DNA from 4 places in the Paenibacillus sp. J22R160 genome. Region 1 is predicted to be linked to each of the others. Evidence: predicted binding sites of a transcription regulator. Region 1 holds the regulator's gene; each other region holds the start of a gene.

Region 1 (4,312 bases):
ATATCTGTCCCTGTACTAAGATGATCAGCAGCGTTTGAAAACTAGATACGAAAGCCCGTCACGCTTCAGGCTCGCCCTGAGCTGATGGGCTTTTTCATGCGAAGGAGCAGGAACTCATATGGATAACTTTTTAGTCAACTTAGAAAAATATGCCGAATTGGTCGTTAAAATTGGCGTTAATTTGACCAAAGGTCAAGACCTCATGATCGAGTCACCGATTGAATGCTTGGACTTGACGCGTCTAATTGTTAAGAAAGCCTACGAAGCAGGAGCGAACTTTGTTCAGGTCAACTGGCAGGATGATTTCCTGACTCGTGCCCGGTTAGAAACGGCTCATGACGATGCACTCGACTACTACCCAGTGTGGTACACAGATATGCTTGAGCGTTTTGTTGAGAATGGCGGCGCACTACTGAATATTAAAGTGCCAGATCCTGACTTGTACGCCGGTATTGACGCCAGTGTGATTTCCAGAGCTTCCAAAGCGATGGCAACAGCACGTTCAAAGTATCAAAATTATGTGAGAACGAGCACGTTCAGCTGGTGCTTGATTAAAGCTCCGACTGCGGCTTGGGCATCCAAAGTTTACGCAGATATTCCTGAAGAAGAGCGGATGGACGCGATGTGGGACGCTATTTTCCGGTTCAATCGCGTTTACGAAAATGATCCAGTTAGCTCATGGCGCGCACATATTGAGCAATTGAAACGCGTTCGTAAGGTGCTGAACGAGAAGCAATATGCAGCGCTGCAATATCGGGCTGCGGGGACTGATTTGCGCGTAGAGCTGCCAGATGGCCATATTTGGCTGGGCGGTGATAAAGCGAACGCAAGCGGAATTCGCTTTGTTGCGAATATGCCGACGGAAGAAGTATTTACGATGCCCAAACGGACAGGCGTTAATGGGACGGTATCAAGTACGAAGCCGCTAAATGTTAACGGAGCATTGGTTGATAAGTTTTCGTTCAGGTTCGAAGAAGGAAAGGTCGTTGATTATAAGGCAGAAGTTGGCTATGAGCATTTGACAAGGTTATTGGAGATGGACGAGGGTGCTCGCTATCTGGGCGAAGTCGCGCTTGTTCCCTATGATTCGCCGATATCCAATGTTAATCGAATTTTTTACAATACAGGCATTGATGAGAATGCTTCCTGTCACCTTGCTTTAGGCAGCTGTTATCCGATAAATATCAAGGATGGAGCTTCTTTATCCAATGAAGAACTGAAAGCACGAGGCGGGAACACAAGTTTGATCCACGTGGATTTCATGATAGGGACGGCCGATCTTGAAATTGACGGTGTGCTTCAGGATGGCAGTTTGGAGCCTATTTTCCGTGAAGGTAATTGGGCGCTTGCGTTTTAGTGTCAGCTTGAGCAAAGCTTTGACTAGTACAAAGAACCGAGGGACGATTTGTCCTTCGGTTCTTTGTTTGTCTTAACTTTAAGAATTTACATGTTTGGGGGATTCTAGGGAACTCTGGTCCGTTATTAGCCTGCAAAAGCATATTATTCACTAGCGAGGGGAACTACAGTTCGCTATTTTGTGGATTTCATCGGAAAAGCGAGGTATTGAGGATAAATAAGGGCCTGTAGTTCCGCTTAGGGAGAAAATTGCTCGTTTTTCATGAAATAGAGTACGCCAGTTCCCTTTAGTGACCCCTTAGCTGGAGTCCTGCTAGGTTTTTATTAATTTATTAAGAAGTAGTACGAGATTTCAATAGAATGTATCAAAGAGATATCGCAGTTCTCTCTAGGTTCTCAAGTTCCTCGTAGGAAAAATGGATTCGCGGGAGAACACAGATACAAACGAATAAGGACCATCAGGATGATTCACCTGACGGTCCTTATTCGTCTTACATGTCACGGAATAATCCGATGACACGGCCAAGAATCGTAACATTCTTCAATAGGATCGGCTTCAAAGCGGAGTTTTCCGGTTGAAGACGGATATGGTCTTTCTCTTTGTAAAAACGTTTGACCGTAGCTTCATCGTCTTCTGTCATCGCGACAACGATGTCTCCGTTGTTCGCTGTTTGTTGCTGCTTGACGATGACATAATCGCCGTTATGTATGCCGGCTTCGATCATACTGTCACCCATGACGCTAAGCATGAACACGTTGTTATCCCCAACCATGCTGACAGGAAGAGGGAAGTAGTCTTCGATGTTCTCTGTCGCCGTAATCGGCACCCCAGCGGTAACTTTACCTACGAGCGGAACGCGTGCAACGGAAACAGCGAAATGAGTTTCAGCACCGTCTAAGCCAAGGATCTCGATGGCACGAGGTTTTGTTGGATCTCGACGAATTAACCCTTTCTTCTCAAGACGCTCCAAATGCCCGTGAACGGTTGAACTGGAGGCTAGTCCGACAGCCTCACCGATTTCGCGTACGGAAGGCGGGTAGCCCTTATCTTTCACTTCGTTCTTAATGTATTCTAAAATAGCTTGTTGACGCTGTGAAATCTTACTCAATAGTTATCACTCCAATACTGGGAATCATTACCCAAAGTATAACATAGAACCCGAGTTCGTACAAACATAAGTTCGAATAAATCGTTGACTCAAACATGTGTTCGTGTTATTCTAATAACAGAACAAATGTTTGGGGGATGATTATTCATGTATATGGCCTACTCACACACTAACAATTCACGCACACCTCATAGATCAACTACCGCGTCCAAAGGGATCGCAACCAAATCACGCAATACGAAAACTATCATTCGGTTTCTTTTCATTGCTCTCATTCTGGGGACTGTGTTCTTTTTCGGTGCCATGGTACAAGCTTATGCGTCAGCATCTTCGCCGACGAGCAGCTTGTCAAATCACTCGGAGACGAAGACTGTTGTTCCAGAGCAAGTCGTCATTCAAGAGGGCGATACGCTGTGGGACATTGCAACTACTCATAAGAAGAGTGGAGAGAACATTCGTTCCTATATAGATAAAATTAAGACGAAGAATCATCTAACTACGAGCTCTTTGAAAGAAGGACAGGTTTTATTGCTCCCTTGACAATTGCTTCCCTAATGAAATGGAAATAGACGGTGAGAGGCTAGGTATTGTTCCTAAGCCTCTTTTGATGTTTTCTTGACATTCCATTAGAGGGATGGCAAAGTAATACTCATATTGAATTTTTGAACTGGAGGATCATTATGAGTGACAGTATGGATAAAAACATTGAGCGCATAAATGAGCTTGCTCGTAAAGCGAAAACCGTTGGATTAACGGAAGCGGAAATCGATGAACGTAACGAACTGAGAAAAAAATATATTGAGGCTTTCCGAGGCAATCTTAAAGTCCAACTTGATTCCATCAAGTTCACGGACGAAGAGTAGTTGCTTTTTCACATAGAAACAACATTCAAAGGGGAAATGAATGATGACGTTGAAGGCTGTACTTTTTGATTTAGACGATACGCTCCTATGGGATGACCGTAGTGTACAAGAAGCTTTTGAAGCAACTTGCGCTGAAGCAGCCAAACACGCGGCTGTGAATCCAGAAGAGCTGGAGGCTGCTGTTCGTAAAGAAGCCCGTGCTTTATATGAGTCTTATGAAACTTTTTCATTCACCAAAATAATTGGTATTAATCCGTTTGAAGGACTATGGGCTAATTTCACGCAAGGTGAAAATGAAAATTTTCGCAAACTTGAAAAATTAGCGCCAGGCTATCGTACGGAATCGTGGACCCGCGGGCTTCGCGCGTTAGGCGTAGAAGATTCAGCACTTGGGTACAAGCTCGGCGAGCTTTTTCCTGCTGAACGCCGCAAGCGTCCTTACGTTTATGAAGAAACGTTCCGTGTACTGGATGCTTTGAAGGGTAACTACAAGTTGCTACTACTAACAAACGGATCGCCTGATCTTCAAAAAGAAAAATTAGCTGGCGTACCAGCTATTACGTCCTATTTCGATCATATTGTCATTTCAGGGGAATTTGGAGTAGGGAAACCGGATGTTTCAATTTTTCACCATGCACTTGAACTTCTGGGGATTCATGCGGAAGAAGGAATCATGATCGGTGATAAATTGACGACGGATATCCTTGGTTCGGGACGTGTAGGCATGCGCAATATTTGGATCAATCATCATGGACTGCAAAGTGGAGATGAGATTGTTCCTGCTAATGTGGTATCGCGCTTAGAGGAAGTTTTACCGATTATCGCTAATGCTTAATGCCGCATAACAAAAAGCCCAACGGCTGTTCGGACGAGGAGTCCAGCACTGTTGGGCTTTTGTCTAGATAAGGATTTAAGCTTTGTTGAAAGCTGGATCTTCCACGTTGTAAGCAACCCATCCATCTTTTTCAATGAAAAGACGAACGG
Region 2 (4,312 bases), on a different contig from region 1:
TAATAGCGAAAGGTGTGTAGGAAATGACAAATCCGATTATTCAAGAACGAACAGAGCGCACTCAGTGGTTTTTGCAGGATCGATTCGGTATGTTCATTCACTGGGGACTGTATGCTATTCCAGCTAGGGGAGAATGGGTGCGCAATGCGGAGCGCATTTCGGTAGAGGCCTATCAACCCTATTTCGATGAATTCGATCCTGTTCGCTATGATCCTAAAGCGTGGGCGCGGGCAGCCAAGCAAGCGGGTATGAAATATGCGGTATTGACGGCAAAACATCATGATGGTTTTTGCTTATTTGATAGCGCTCTCACAGAATATAAATCAACGAACACCAAGGCCGGGCGAGATTTAGTGCGGGAATTTATTGAGGCATTTCGGGCGGAAGGCTTGAAGGTGGGGCTCTATTATTCGTTAATCGACTGGTATCATGAGGATTACCCGGCTTATGGAGATCGTCACCATCCGATGCGGGATCACGAGAGCTATGTTAGAAATCCAGAGACGTTCGACCGGTATTTGGCCTATATGCATGGGCAAGTCAAAGAACTGCTCACGAATTATGGCAAGCTGGACATCATGTGGTTTGATTTCTCCTATGATCAGATGAAGGGGGAGACCTGGAAAGCACCAGAGCTTATGGCGATGATTCGGTCTCTGCAGCCGCACGTCATTGTAGACAACCGATTGGACGCGAGCGGCGAAGAGGGCGGAAGTATTTATACGAACAATCCACTCAGCTATTCGGGCGACTTTGCTTCACCGGAACAAATTATTCCACCGCAAGGTGTGACGGATCACGAGGGTAATCCCATTCCATGGGAGGCTTGTATCACGCTGAATAATAACTGGGGCTATGCAGCTCAGGATTTCCAGTATAAATCCCCGACTACCGTCATTCGAAAACTGGTAGAGTGCGTCAGCAAAAATGGTAATTTGCTCTTGAATGTCGGGCCTAATGCGCTTGGCGAGATTCCGAAGGAGTCATTGGATATTTTGTCAGAGATTGGCGACTGGGTTCAGAAAAATGGGAACAGTATTTACGGCTGCGGGCAAGCCGATTGGCCGAAGCCGGAGTGGGGCAGGTACACGCAAAAGGGCAATTTGCTGTATGCTCACTTGTTCGAAGAAAGTGTAGGTCCCATTAACTTGAATGGATTGGCTGGTAAGGTGAAGAAAGCCAGACTGCTGTCGGATGGTTCCGAGGTCTTCTTAAGCCGTCCTTGGAATGCTGCTCAGTATCCGGAGGATGCGTTCATTAGTTTCGGTAGACCGGAGCACTCCAGCTATCCGCTGCCGGATAAGAGAGCGACAGTTGTGGAGCTTACGCTGCTTTAATTTTTAAAATTAATATTTGACCACGCCCCTATTCGATTTTAAGATAATAGTAGTCCTATTATTATTTTGGAAACGAGGGTGCCATCATTTGACTTATTTTCTTGTATATTTACTGCTGATGAATATCGTTACCTTCATAGAAATGGGGCACGACAAGGGGCAAGCCAAAAAAGGCGGCCGCAGAGTCCCGGAGAAGCGGCTGTTTATGTTTGCTGCACTTGGTGGCGGGATCGGCGGTTGGCTTGGCATGCGGGTTTGGCGGCATAAGACGAAGCATACCTCATTCGTTATTGGCATGCCGCTGCTTGTTGCGCTAAATTGCATATGTGTTATTTTGATCGCTATTTATATGTAGCAAGTTTGTGTTCGTTCCCTCATATGTATAAAGCATGACGGGACATCGGAGGTACGAACATGAGTTATCAGCTGTACGGCATCGATCCTGCGTTGATTGAGCGAGTCAAGTTCAAAATAAGAAACCCAGTGATTAAGGAACGCCTCATCATGCTGCTGCAAAGCGTTACGAAGGCTGATTTGCAAAATCGTATGAAGGTCGCACAGCTCATCGGGATTGTCTCTGGCATTCTCGGGGAGAATCTGACCAACTTCCAGGCGAATCAGATTTTGGAGTTCATTCTTTCCCAAAATATCGATCCCTCCAACACGTTTCACTTAATTAAACTGTGGTCCATGTTTCGATAAGCCAGACAAAAAATGCCGCCTGCAGGGTCTAAACGACCTGGTCAGGTGGTATTTTTTTACTTTTTGAAAAAACCACTTGCATAACGAATACGTGTTCGGTATATAATAAGTAACACGAATATATGTTCGCATATGGTGGTGGAAAATATGAGTGTTCATGCAAGAATTGAGACAGAAGAGGATGTTCAAATTATTAAGGAATATACGCTGCTGCCCATTTTACTCGATATGTTGGCAAGGGATATGGAGGAACTCAAGGTTTATAAGGATAAAATTGTGTACAATCATATTCTTTTTTACCTCAGAGAGGTGGAGACCGCCATTTATCCTCAATTGCAAAGCATTAAGAGCGTTATGAAGAAAAGAGATATTAAAGTGATTCATACCGAAATGAATGCATTAGGTATTAATGTCGAGTACAAAGTCCGAGGCTACATCCATCACTTCACGATGCTTCGCAGCTTAGTTAAAGCAGAACTGATGACTACGCTGATGAATATGCGGGGGGGATTACGGTGAGCAAAGGAAAGGAACGGACGATATTCCTAGCGGATTGCCAGAGCTTCTACGCAAGTGTAGAGAAGGCGGATCATCCGGGGGTCAGGGATAAACCGGTTGCGGTCGCCGGAGACCCTGCTTTGCGTTCTGGCATCATTCTAGCAGCTTGTCCCATTGCCAAATCCTATGGCGTTTCCACAGCCGAGCGACTAGGGGAGGCACTCAAGAAATGCCCGGAACTGGTCGTTATGCGCCCGCGCATGCAGCATTACATTGATGTTTCACTTATGATTACTAAAATATACGAAGAATTTACCGATCTCGTAGAGGTTTTCAGTATTGATGAGCAGTTTCTAGACATTACGGCAAGCTTGCCTATTTTCGGGGACCCAGATACGATTGCGATGGCGATTCAGCGCAAGGTGCTGCAGCAAACGGGCGTGAAGGTCCGCATAGGAATTAGCTCGAATAAAATACTGGCGAAGATCGCAACCGATATTTGGGCTAAAAAGAATGAGAGCGGCATTTTCACGCTGCGCCCGTCCGCCGTAGAGGAGTACTTATGGGCGCAGCCTGTAAGTAAAATGTTCGGTGTCGGTTCACGGATGACTGCGCATTTCGCCAGACTGGGCATGTATACGATCGGTGATGTGGCAAAAACGCCGCTGCCGCTGCTCAAGGACAAATTTCGTGCGCGCTTCGGCAAGCAATCAGACATTCACGCGGAAGTGATGTGGCGAACAGCGAATGGGCTGGATGATAGTCCGGTTACGCCCGGAACGTTTGACACGCCTCCGAAGTCTATAGGCCATATGATGACTCTTCCTAGGGACTATGCGGAATCTACTGAGGTGGATACGATCCTGCTCGAGCTTACTGAGGAGGTGTGCCGCGATTGCCGGCGCAAGGGATATATGGCGTCCATTGTTACCGTAAGCTGTATGTGCAGCCCATTTGACGCCCCGACAGGCTTTTCACGCCAAATGAAGATGCCTGACCCTACGAATCATACACGAACCGTTTTTCAAGCCGTTAAGCAGCTGTTCTACAAGTTCTGGGACACGATGCCCGTCCGCCGTGCTGGTGTGATGCTAAGTCAATTCGTTGACGATGATACTTATCAGCTTACGCTTTTTGAGGATCAGGTCAAGGCGAGGGCGCTTGAGAAAGTAACAGACAGCCTCAAGGACCGATTCGGCAATGCAGCGATTGTGCGGGCTTCTTCACTTACGACAGCCGGTCAAGCACAGAACAGAGCGCTCAAAATCGGGGGGCACTATAAATGAGTAAGAAACTGGAAAAGAACGGTTTATGGGAATCCAGCAGGATGATGCTGCCGCAGCACCGGGAAGCGCTGCAGAATTTGCGCAGCGACAAAGCTGTTCCGGCGAATCGTCCTACAGCGGAGGACATTGGCATTATGCGAGATTACGTGCTGCTGCCTTTGATGCACGGGATGATCAAAAGAAAGGCCGTCGAGATCGAAAGGTCTGCCGAAACGCTTAGACAGCTCTATTCACGCGCTGCCCACGCGCTTGCGGCCCAAATTCTAGCTGATGTAAGTGAAACCAAAGCGAAAATGATGCACAGAAGCATTCAAATATTTGAAGAAGAGAAGAATGACCGGGCCATTCACTACCGCTATGTTTGCCGCGGGCATGAAGACACGCTGATTATTGCGAAAGACTACATGCGAGCTGAAATGAGCGTGCGAACGGCCAGATACATTGATCACTTCGTCACAAGCATGTACAAAAAAGGTGACGAACTCAAAA
Region 3 (4,312 bases), on a different contig from region 1:
ACATTAATAATCGAAGGAATCCTCAATAATCTCATAATCTTCTTCACTCGACTCGCTGCTTAACTGCCCTAAAACCTTACTCACTACAGCTCCCGTGAATCCTCTTCGCATTAGAAAGGCAGCCGTCTTTCTTTTCTTGTCCATAGGTTCCCCTGAGGTTTGCTTCCATTTCGTTTGAGCAAGTTTCATTGCTCCTGCTATTTCATCCTCTGGATTGATGTTCTCCATTGCATGTTTAACCAGCTCTTTGTCGATGCCTTTTTGCTGTAGCTCTTGACGAACAAGATTGCGACCTTTCTTTTGAGAAATGATCCGGCTGTCCGTCCACATCTTGGCAAATTCTTCATCATTAAGGTATTTTTGCAAAGCTAATTTTTCAATTACCCATTCGATAATTGATGGTTCATAGCCTGATTCTTTAAGCTTTCGTTTCAGTTCACTCGATGAATGCGGTCGCCGGCCAATAACGCGCAAAGCCTTCATATACGCATTATTCTGCTCTTCATCTTGAATGATCTTCTCTAACTCTTGTAGGTTAACGATCTCTCCTTTGGCTATCCGATGCTTAATTAGAATATCTTCGTGAACCGAAAAAGCGTACTCTTCATTTAAAAATATATTATAGCGTTGCCTCCCCCGCTTCTGTTTCTCTACTCGTGTGATGATGGAAGTCTGTTGTTCTTCCTGTTCCAAGCTATCGAGCCCCTTTCATGCACGAAAGCACCCTAACCTAAGGTTTAAGGTGCTTTCACGGTATCATATATTCGAATCTTATTCGAAAGCCGCTTCTAATTCATCGTCTTCCTCGTCAACATTGGGTCCAACAGCAACAATCAAATTGCTGTTCTCACGGATTTTTTGCTCGATCGTTTCAGCAATTGCTTTGTTATCTTTCAAAAATTGCTTAGCATTCTCACGACCTTGGCCTAAGCGCTCGCCTTCATAGGAATACCATGCTCCGCTTTTATTCACGATATCCATCTCAGTCCCGATATCAATGATACTACCTTCGCGTGAAATTCCCTCACCGTACATAATATCCACTTCCGCCTGTTTGAACGGAGGCGCTACTTTATTCTTAACGACCTTAATTCTCGTACGGTTACCGACCATGTCATTACCTTGCTTGATTGTTTCTATACGACGAACATCCAGTCGAACAGAAGAGTAGAACTTCAGTGCACGACCACCAGGAGTTGTCTCCGGGTTTCCAAACATAACGCCGACTTTCTCACGCAATTGGTTGATGAAAATCGCAATAACCTTGGATTTATTAATCGCACCTGAAAGCTTACGAAGTGCTTGAGACATCAAACGTGCTTGCAGACCCACGTGAGAGTCTCCCATCTCGCCTTCGATCTCTGCTTTAGGTACTAGTGCTGCTACAGAGTCGATAACGATAATATCTACCGCGCCGCTTCTTACAAGCGCTTCTGCGATCTCTAGAGCTTGCTCACCAGTATCTGGTTGAGAAAGCAGCAGCTCATCTATGTTAATGCCGAGCTTACTTGCATAAGAAGGATCCAAGGCGTGCTCTGCATCGATAAATGCAGCTTGTCCGCCGAACTTTTGGACTTCAGCGATAGCATGTAGAGCTACTGTTGTTTTACCTGAGGATTCAGGTCCGTATACTTCAATAATTCTTCCGCGTGGGAATCCACCTATTCCAAGAGCGATATCAAGGGCTAACGCTCCGCTTGAAATCGTTTCAACTTGCATATGCGTTGATTCTCCAAGCTTCATGATGGAGCCTTTTCCGAATTGTTTTTCAATTTGTCGTAATGCATTATCAAGTGCGGCGCGACGGTCTGTCAAAACACTCACTTCCTTCTATCATTATAGGTATATGATAACTTGTTTCGGGGTGTTTGCCAAGTACTTTTTCGAACATACATTCGACTTTTTCGCGAACAAACAAAAAACCGCAACAAAGTTATCGCTTTGTTACGGTTCTTCCGTTAACACTTCTTACATTATATGCGAAGTCTAGCTTTCTTTCAACTGTTTCCAAAGGTGGTAGAGTGCGCTCTTCGCCGACCTGTGCTTAATTGATTCCCGATTACCGGAAAGCTGCAGCGTAATCACTTGAGTTTCCGCGTTCTTTTGCGCAAAACCTATATAAACAAGTCCAACAGGCTTACCTTCAGACGAGCCAGGACCGGCTACGCCAGTAACGGAAATGCCAAAGTCACTACCAGTTGTCGTAAGCAAGTTTTCCGCTAAAATAACCGCTGTCTCGCTGCTAACAGCACCCGGAGCACCTTCGCCTTCCAGTATCTCCATAGGAACACCGAGAAGTTTGTGTTTTAGCACATTGGAATAGCAGATGATTCCCCCTAGAAAGGAGTTCGAGCTCCCGGGGATAGAAGTTATTAAATCGCTGAGCAAACCACCTGTACAGCTCTCAGCCACAGCAAGTGACATCTTGCGTTCATCCAGCATTTTCAAAACAATCGTTTCAATCGGAACGTCTTGTTCCGCATAAATATGTTGACCTAAACGGCTTCTAATTTCTTGCTCAGTCGCAAACAGCTTGCGTTCGCCCTCTTCTGCGGTATGTGCACGAGTCGTTAAACGAATCGTTACTTCGCCTTCTTTGGCATATGGAGCAATGGTTGGGTCCGTTTGAGCTTGAATCAAATCAATTAATTGATGCTCTAAATTAGATTCACCGATACCGGCAAATTTGAGCATTTTGGAATACAGCGGAACTTCATCTTTCATAATCGTGCGCAGCCAAGGAATTGCATGTTTGGTAAACATAGGCTTCATTTCTTTCGGCGGTCCAGGCAGAAGAATGAAATGAGTCCCTTCAAACGTGAATGCAACGCCTACTGCTAGTCCTGTTTCGTTATGTAATGGATCGCTTCCATCGAGCATCAACGCTTGACGCCTGTTGCTTTCTACCATATGTATCCCGCGTGTTTGAAACATTTGTGTGATCGCACTCATCGACGGCTCATGAATGATCAACTGACGGCCTACATACGCCGCTAGGACATCTTTTGTCAGGTCATCCTGCGTAGGACCTAGACCACCTGTACAAATGACGACGTCGGCTCTGGAGGCGGCTAGTTTGAAGCTTTCCAACAATCTCTGCTCATTATCACCAACTACCGTCTGGAAATAAATGTCCACGCCAATCGCCGCGCACTCCCTAGAAAGAAATTGAGCATTCGTATTTACAATTTGTCCAAGCAAGAGCTCTGTTCCAACAGCAACAATTTCTGCTTTCATCCTAGCATCCTCCTAGAATAGAAAAAAACCAATAGGTTGCCCTATTGTGTCTTTTCTGAAAAGTCTATGACATGTTTATTTTTCACAAAATACTCGATTCCTGAGTAAACCGTAATGATAGCCGCTGCCCAACTTGCTATTACATCAAAAGGGATGTGCAGAAACGTAAACGGAAAATTATTGATAAGTAGCGCTATGATGGCTGTAATCTGAGCTGCCGTTTTTGCTTTTCCCCACTTGCTAGCTGCCATCACCGTGCCCTCGAGCAGAGCAATTTGGCGAAGACCTGTTACAGCCCATTCTCTACTGATAATAACAACCACAATCCAAGCATCTACTTTATCCATTTCCACTAGTGAAACGAGAACAGCCGTAACAAGCAGCTTATCCGCTAAGGGATCAAGCAGCTTGCCTAGATTGGTTACTAAATTGCGTTTTCTGGCAATATAACCATCTAAACTATCTGTACTCGCTGCAATAATGAAAATCAATGCAGCAATAATTTGATTATACGTAATGCTAAATTCCTCAATCCGTATATGAGGGAATTTTACCTTAATCAACAGAAAAAACATGATGATCGGAACTAGTAAAATCCTCGCCACGGTGATGCGGTTGGCCAGGTTCATGCAATTACCTCCCCAGATAAGTCAAACTCATAAGAGTGGGTAATGCGAACTTTGGCGAGCTCACCGATTGTCAGCTTACCATTCGATACGAATACTTCGCCATCGATCTCAGGAGCATCAAATTGAGAACGCCCAATATACACATCACTTCTACCATCGTACCGTTCAATCAACACATCGATTTCTTGACCGATACGGCGTCCGCCGCGAATATTCGAAATTTCTCTTTGGATTTCCATGATGGCATTCGCACGATACTCTTTCACATCATCAGGCACTTGATTCGGCAAACGTGCTGCTGGTGTATCATCTTCTTTGGAATAGGCAAAAACACCAAGACGATCGAACTGAACATCACGAACAAATTGTTTCAAGTTCTCGAAATCTTCTTCCGTTTCTCCAGGGAAGCCTACAATAAGTGAAGTCCGAAGCGCAACATCCGGGAT
Region 4 (4,312 bases), on a different contig from region 1:
TTAAACAGGGGAGCGTGACTTACTATAAACCAGAAACGTTGGACGTTCTGAAGGCGATCAAAGAAATCAAGGAGCAGGGCTATCTGTTCAAGATGGATATTGTGCCGTTACTAATGGAACGGGGATTCGCGGTAACCATTGAAGAAAGTGCTCAGGAACTTCAGAAAGCCTTTAGCGAAGCTGACACAAAGGACGTTACTACGAAGGTAATAGCGGAACTAGCACGGCAAGCTGGGCAGATCGAAGAAGTGACGGAACGGACGGACGAACTGGACGGAAGAATGACGGAACTTGGACGGATCACGGCTGACCGGTTGGACGGACATGACGGACAAATGACGGAAGTGATGCGGATGATGCAGGAAATGCAGAAGCAGCTTGCAGAAGCCAAGTCTGAAGCAGCTGCCGCTAATGAACGTGCCGAACGGGCTGAAGCTGAAGCCAAGAAGCCATTTTGGAAGAAGATATTTTGATGAAAGCCGGGGCTAATGGGATCTGCTGGATTAAAGAAACTATGGGGAGCTAAAATCGAATGAAGCATTACTTAGGTATTCTTGGCGTGGGAACAGTTTTGATTGTGATATTCAGTCTTCTTGTCTATCCAACATTGTATCGATATGACCGTATGACTTTCATCGGGAGGGATACGTCTTATATAGTGAAAATCAATAGGGTGACGGGGAAATCAGAGTATTTGATTCCTCCTACCGGTACTAGTGGTGGATGGAAAACCATAAAGAGCTCTCCTGGGGTGCCTGCGGAAACGCCGAAAGGGTGATTATCATAAGTAGCCGTGAACCCCAGAACGAATGTGAACTACGTGGGATTTAGACAGGATTCTTGGCAGGGGATAGCGAAAGAAGATGTAATATTTAACCAGTAAACAGGGGGAGTACATACGCAATGATACCTTTAAACGTAGTGAAAGAAATTGTTTTATCAGACGGAACTAGAAAAGTCATTAAAGAAATTGTAACGTCAGAAGCTGCGAAAAAGTTAGCCATACGTGCCGGCTACGGAATAGCTGCAGTGGTTGCTTTTCGTATCGCAACTTCTAAGAAGGTCAAAATTGGTAAGGATGGCATAGAATTTGATGATACGGGCAAGTAGTCGTATGTATTATACAAATTGACCAAGCATGTACAAAGAAGCCACTTCGGAAAGCATCCGGGTGGCTTTTTGCTGTTTCCCTTGTGGGACATGGCACAATTCGCATCAGCCAATGAAGCATACAGTAGTTAAACAATGCTTAATTGGGGAGTGTGGTGGAGGGTGGGTGTCAACAGGAAGGCAGTTCCTACGAAGAAAGTCAGACCAACGGCAACGTACACGGAAATTAAAGTAACGGTACCGAATGCTCCGGTGCCTGTAGCATTACCATCCACGATGACGTTCTACGTGGATACACGGTTTACAACGGCACAGGTGAATCGGATTAAGCAGATGATTGGTTTAGTTTTGGGAAATTGGAAGCTTCATTATGATCAATTGAACAACGGTGCTGTTCGTTCTAACTATCAAAATTGCGTGAATAAGTATGCACGGTTCAACTTAGCCCCTGTCTGGTTCACGGAAAGGCTAGCTAATGGCTCAGCAGCGGCATCGGTTCAAATCGATGGTTTGACTACAATGATTGCTGCTAATGGTTTTGGAAGGGTGTCGAAAGCCTACATTATGTATAAGAAAGCACCAGTAAGTACCTTGACAACTAAAGGTGTCACCATCATAGGGGTCAATGCTTCAGATCCAGAAACAACTCCGTTAAGTGTGACAATAAACCCTAACGCTCTTGATACAACTAGTGTATCCACGTTATTTCTCGCAGGCTCGCTTCAACATGCTTGGCTTCACCGGGAAGGGTACCGGCACCCAGTAGGAAAGTACACTTCGTACATGGCTGGAGAATGCAGCATGTGTATTATGCGGAGTAACAAGAATAAAGTTCCTGGTACACCAGATAGTGCTTATACGAAATGGCTAGATTAGACGTGCCAACGATGTTCACAGGGTTCCCCTTCTACGTGGGAGCCCTTTTCAAGTCTGTGTACTGCACACTGGGGCGGTTAGTTGATGCGGTTCTTAGCTGTCCCCCACCGAAGCAGCCACGATGTCCCCGAAGTAAATCCACGTCAGCCCCGTAAGATCCTTCAGCCTAATCCGCCGATCTAGCTGATCCACCTTGACCACTACACCGGTGATAACCCTGTCTTCAAACGGATCAAACGTAACCAACGTAATAGGCTTCTGAAGGGACAGGGAATCGCTTACTGCCATTGATATATCCATAAGTGCGTCAGCGTCTAGGACAGGCTTTGTACGTCTTCTAAGCTCGCGGTGATGTTGTAGTACAGCTGCTTTCAGTTCGGGTCCAATAAACCGGCTGGAATCCCACAGACCGTTGTTGGTTAGCTTTTGTGACATTTGGAAATCATCTCCTAGTAGTCAAACGTATGTTCCTATATGATACTTCGGAAGTTAGGCAATAGCAACGGCTGATCACCTCACAGTGCTTGCAGGATAATGCCAGCATATGTTTAATATTACCAGTTGTATTAGTATTGCGACGTGAAGGGACGTGTTAGCCTTGGAGATTATCTGTTTTGGCGCCAGCATGATTATCTATCAGTATGTAGAATGGCTTCCTCAAGACGGACTTTACAGCATTCTTGGTCGCGCAATCGTTGGTGCAATAGGTGGGGTAATCGGTTATGGGTTTGGATTCACTAAAATTGGTAAGTGGCTAAATAATGCTTTTAGAAGATTCTTCACGGCGATTTACAAAGACCCTTCACAAGACAAATCAGTTGATAAGAAAGGCCAATAATAACGGGGAATGATCAACGCTGAACCACTTGGATTTTCTGGATATTACAAATTTTTTCGGGGCACTTGTCGCTGGATGAAGGCCGGGTGCTCCCCACCCTGGGGCCTTAACAGAAGAAGCCCAACGGGATCACACCGTCAGGCCTTTCGTTTATTAACTTCACGTATCAGGGTGGACTTGCTTATACCGGTCATGGCTGATACCTGGTTATAGGAATTGTCAGCTAGTAGCCCTACAGCATGATCAAGTTGCTTCAACGTGTAAGACTTGGGTCTTCCCTCAGTGAAGCCTTCCTTCAGCTTCGCGATCGCTTTACCTTCCTGTGTGCGTTCTACAATCAGATCCCTTTCAAATTCGGCAAAGCCGGAGAAGATGGTCAGAATCAATCTACCGGCCACAGTGTCTTCAATCACGCCCATGTTCAATACGTGAATGCGTACACCCCGGCTGAATAGTTCCTTTACCGTTGTGATGGCATCTACGGTTGACCGTGCGAATCTGTCCAGCTTAGTAATGATCAGCGTATCACCTGTCTTCAGCTCGGCTAGCAGGCGTGTGAATTCAGGGCGATCCTTCTTTGTGCCGGTGAACTTCTCTGAATAGATCTTCTGTGCCCCATTAGCTTCTAACTGTCCTATCTGTGCTTCTAGATCCTGCCCTACCGTAGATACCCTCGCATAGCCGTAGATCATATGTAATTTCCCCTTTTATTATGACACTAAGTTATGACACCGTTTGATAGCCCTATTCTACGTTGCTGACGGACTGGTGTCAATACTTTTAAGTTGTGATACCAAAGGGGCATCGATGACCGATATTGCCGATTAACCCAGTGTGAATAGCGGTTAATAGCAGCCACGAAGCTAGGAACAGCAAGGATTTGACGGTCATATGCAGGAATTGCGTGGTTTTTCCAGATCGGACATATTCGGCAATGGGAACGGGTCTGAAATGAACCGTGAGCCCCGAGAAGACACCGTATAAACCTGCCCCAAAGCTAGGCCCAGCAAGGCTACACGTATCAAAGTGAAGCTACACAGATCATTCGTAATCAATCGTGGTGGCTGTGTTTTCTAGGCAGTAACTTCCCGTATCTTTCCGCGTAACTTCACCAACGTCCTAGAAACGGTTTCCCTATCTTTACCGATCCGTCGGGCAGTTTCACGCCTGGAATACCCACCATAGGCAGCAGCCAACACTGCACGATCTGATTCTGTCATCGTTGGATCGGTGAAAATTCGTTCTTCCAGAATGGAATCTTCAACGGTCTGTGCCACATTAACAGTCGGATCAGGGTAGATTTCTTCAAATCCGTCTGCAAGGGAAAACGCTTCATGCAGAGATTTTCGCTTATCCGTTTTGGTGAATTTCCGTATAAGACTTACTGCACGTTTCTTAAATGCTTGTTCGATCGTTTCATACAAATAATAGGCTTTATCCCATGTGTAAGTGCGAATGATGTTCCATGCAACTGTTAGGAACAACGAA

What was found. The regulator LexA, encoded in region 1, represses DNA repair genes until DNA is damaged. The targets are predictions, from matches to a motif close to CGAACATATGTTCG.
Region 2: a site for LexA is predicted at 2,155-2,168, ahead of AC58UW_RS05175 (YhjD family protein). Genes of this name have one in related genera too.
Region 3: a site for LexA is predicted at 1,885-1,898, ahead of recA (recombinase RecA). Genes of this name have one in related genera too.
Region 4: a site for LexA is predicted at 2,444-2,457, ahead of AC58UW_RS32940 (YolD-like family protein). Genes of this name have one in related genera too.

Annotation. Positions count from the first base shown of each region.
Region 1 is NZ_JCAUAU010000004.1:231,958-236,269, reverse strand. Features, by position in the region: gene glnA (type I glutamate--ammonia ligase) at 1-19, shown strand, start outside; gene AC58UW_RS11775 (aminopeptidase) at 119-1,357, shown strand; gene lexA (transcriptional repressor LexA) at 1,848-2,465, opposite strand; gene AC58UW_RS11765 (LysM peptidoglycan-binding domain-containing protein) at 2,613-3,005, shown strand; gene AC58UW_RS11760 (DUF896 domain-containing protein) at 3,146-3,328, shown strand; gene AC58UW_RS11755 (HAD family hydrolase) at 3,372-4,163, shown strand; gene AC58UW_RS11750 (1,2-dihydroxy-3-keto-5-methylthiopentene dioxygenase) at 4,239-4,312, opposite strand, start outside.
Region 2 is NZ_JCAUAU010000002.1:362,153-366,464, forward strand. Features, by position in the region: gene AC58UW_RS05160 (alpha-L-fucosidase) at 24-1,337, shown strand; gene AC58UW_RS05165 (DUF1294 domain-containing protein) at 1,426-1,692, shown strand; gene AC58UW_RS05170 (stage VI sporulation protein F) at 1,752-2,039, shown strand; gene AC58UW_RS05175 (YhjD family protein) at 2,187-2,558, shown strand; gene AC58UW_RS05180 (DNA polymerase IV) at 2,555-3,823, shown strand; gene AC58UW_RS05185 (YhjD family protein) at 3,820-4,312, shown strand, end outside.
Region 3 is NZ_JCAUAU010000002.1:497,763-502,074, reverse strand. Features, by position in the region: gene AC58UW_RS05895 (regulatory protein RecX) at 4-693, opposite strand; gene recA (recombinase RecA) at 772-1,815, opposite strand; gene AC58UW_RS05885 (competence/damage-inducible protein A) at 1,987-3,237, opposite strand; gene pgsA (CDP-diacylglycerol--glycerol-3-phosphate 3-phosphatidyltransferase) at 3,279-3,866, opposite strand; gene rimO (30S ribosomal protein S12 methylthiotransferase RimO) at 3,863-4,312, opposite strand, start outside.
Region 4 is NZ_JCAUAU010000039.1:4,149-8,460, reverse strand. Features, by position in the region: gene AC58UW_RS32960 (hypothetical protein) at 1-473, shown strand, start outside; gene AC58UW_RS32955 (hypothetical protein) at 533-778, shown strand; gene AC58UW_RS32950 (hypothetical protein) at 904-1,110, shown strand; gene AC58UW_RS32945 (hypothetical protein) at 1,273-1,986, shown strand; gene AC58UW_RS32940 (YolD-like family protein) at 2,080-2,421, opposite strand; gene AC58UW_RS32935 (hypothetical protein) at 2,612-2,824, shown strand; gene AC58UW_RS32930 (recombinase family protein) at 2,962-3,516, opposite strand; gene AC58UW_RS32925 (sigma-70 RNA polymerase sigma factor region 4 domain-containing protein) at 3,898-4,312, opposite strand, start outside.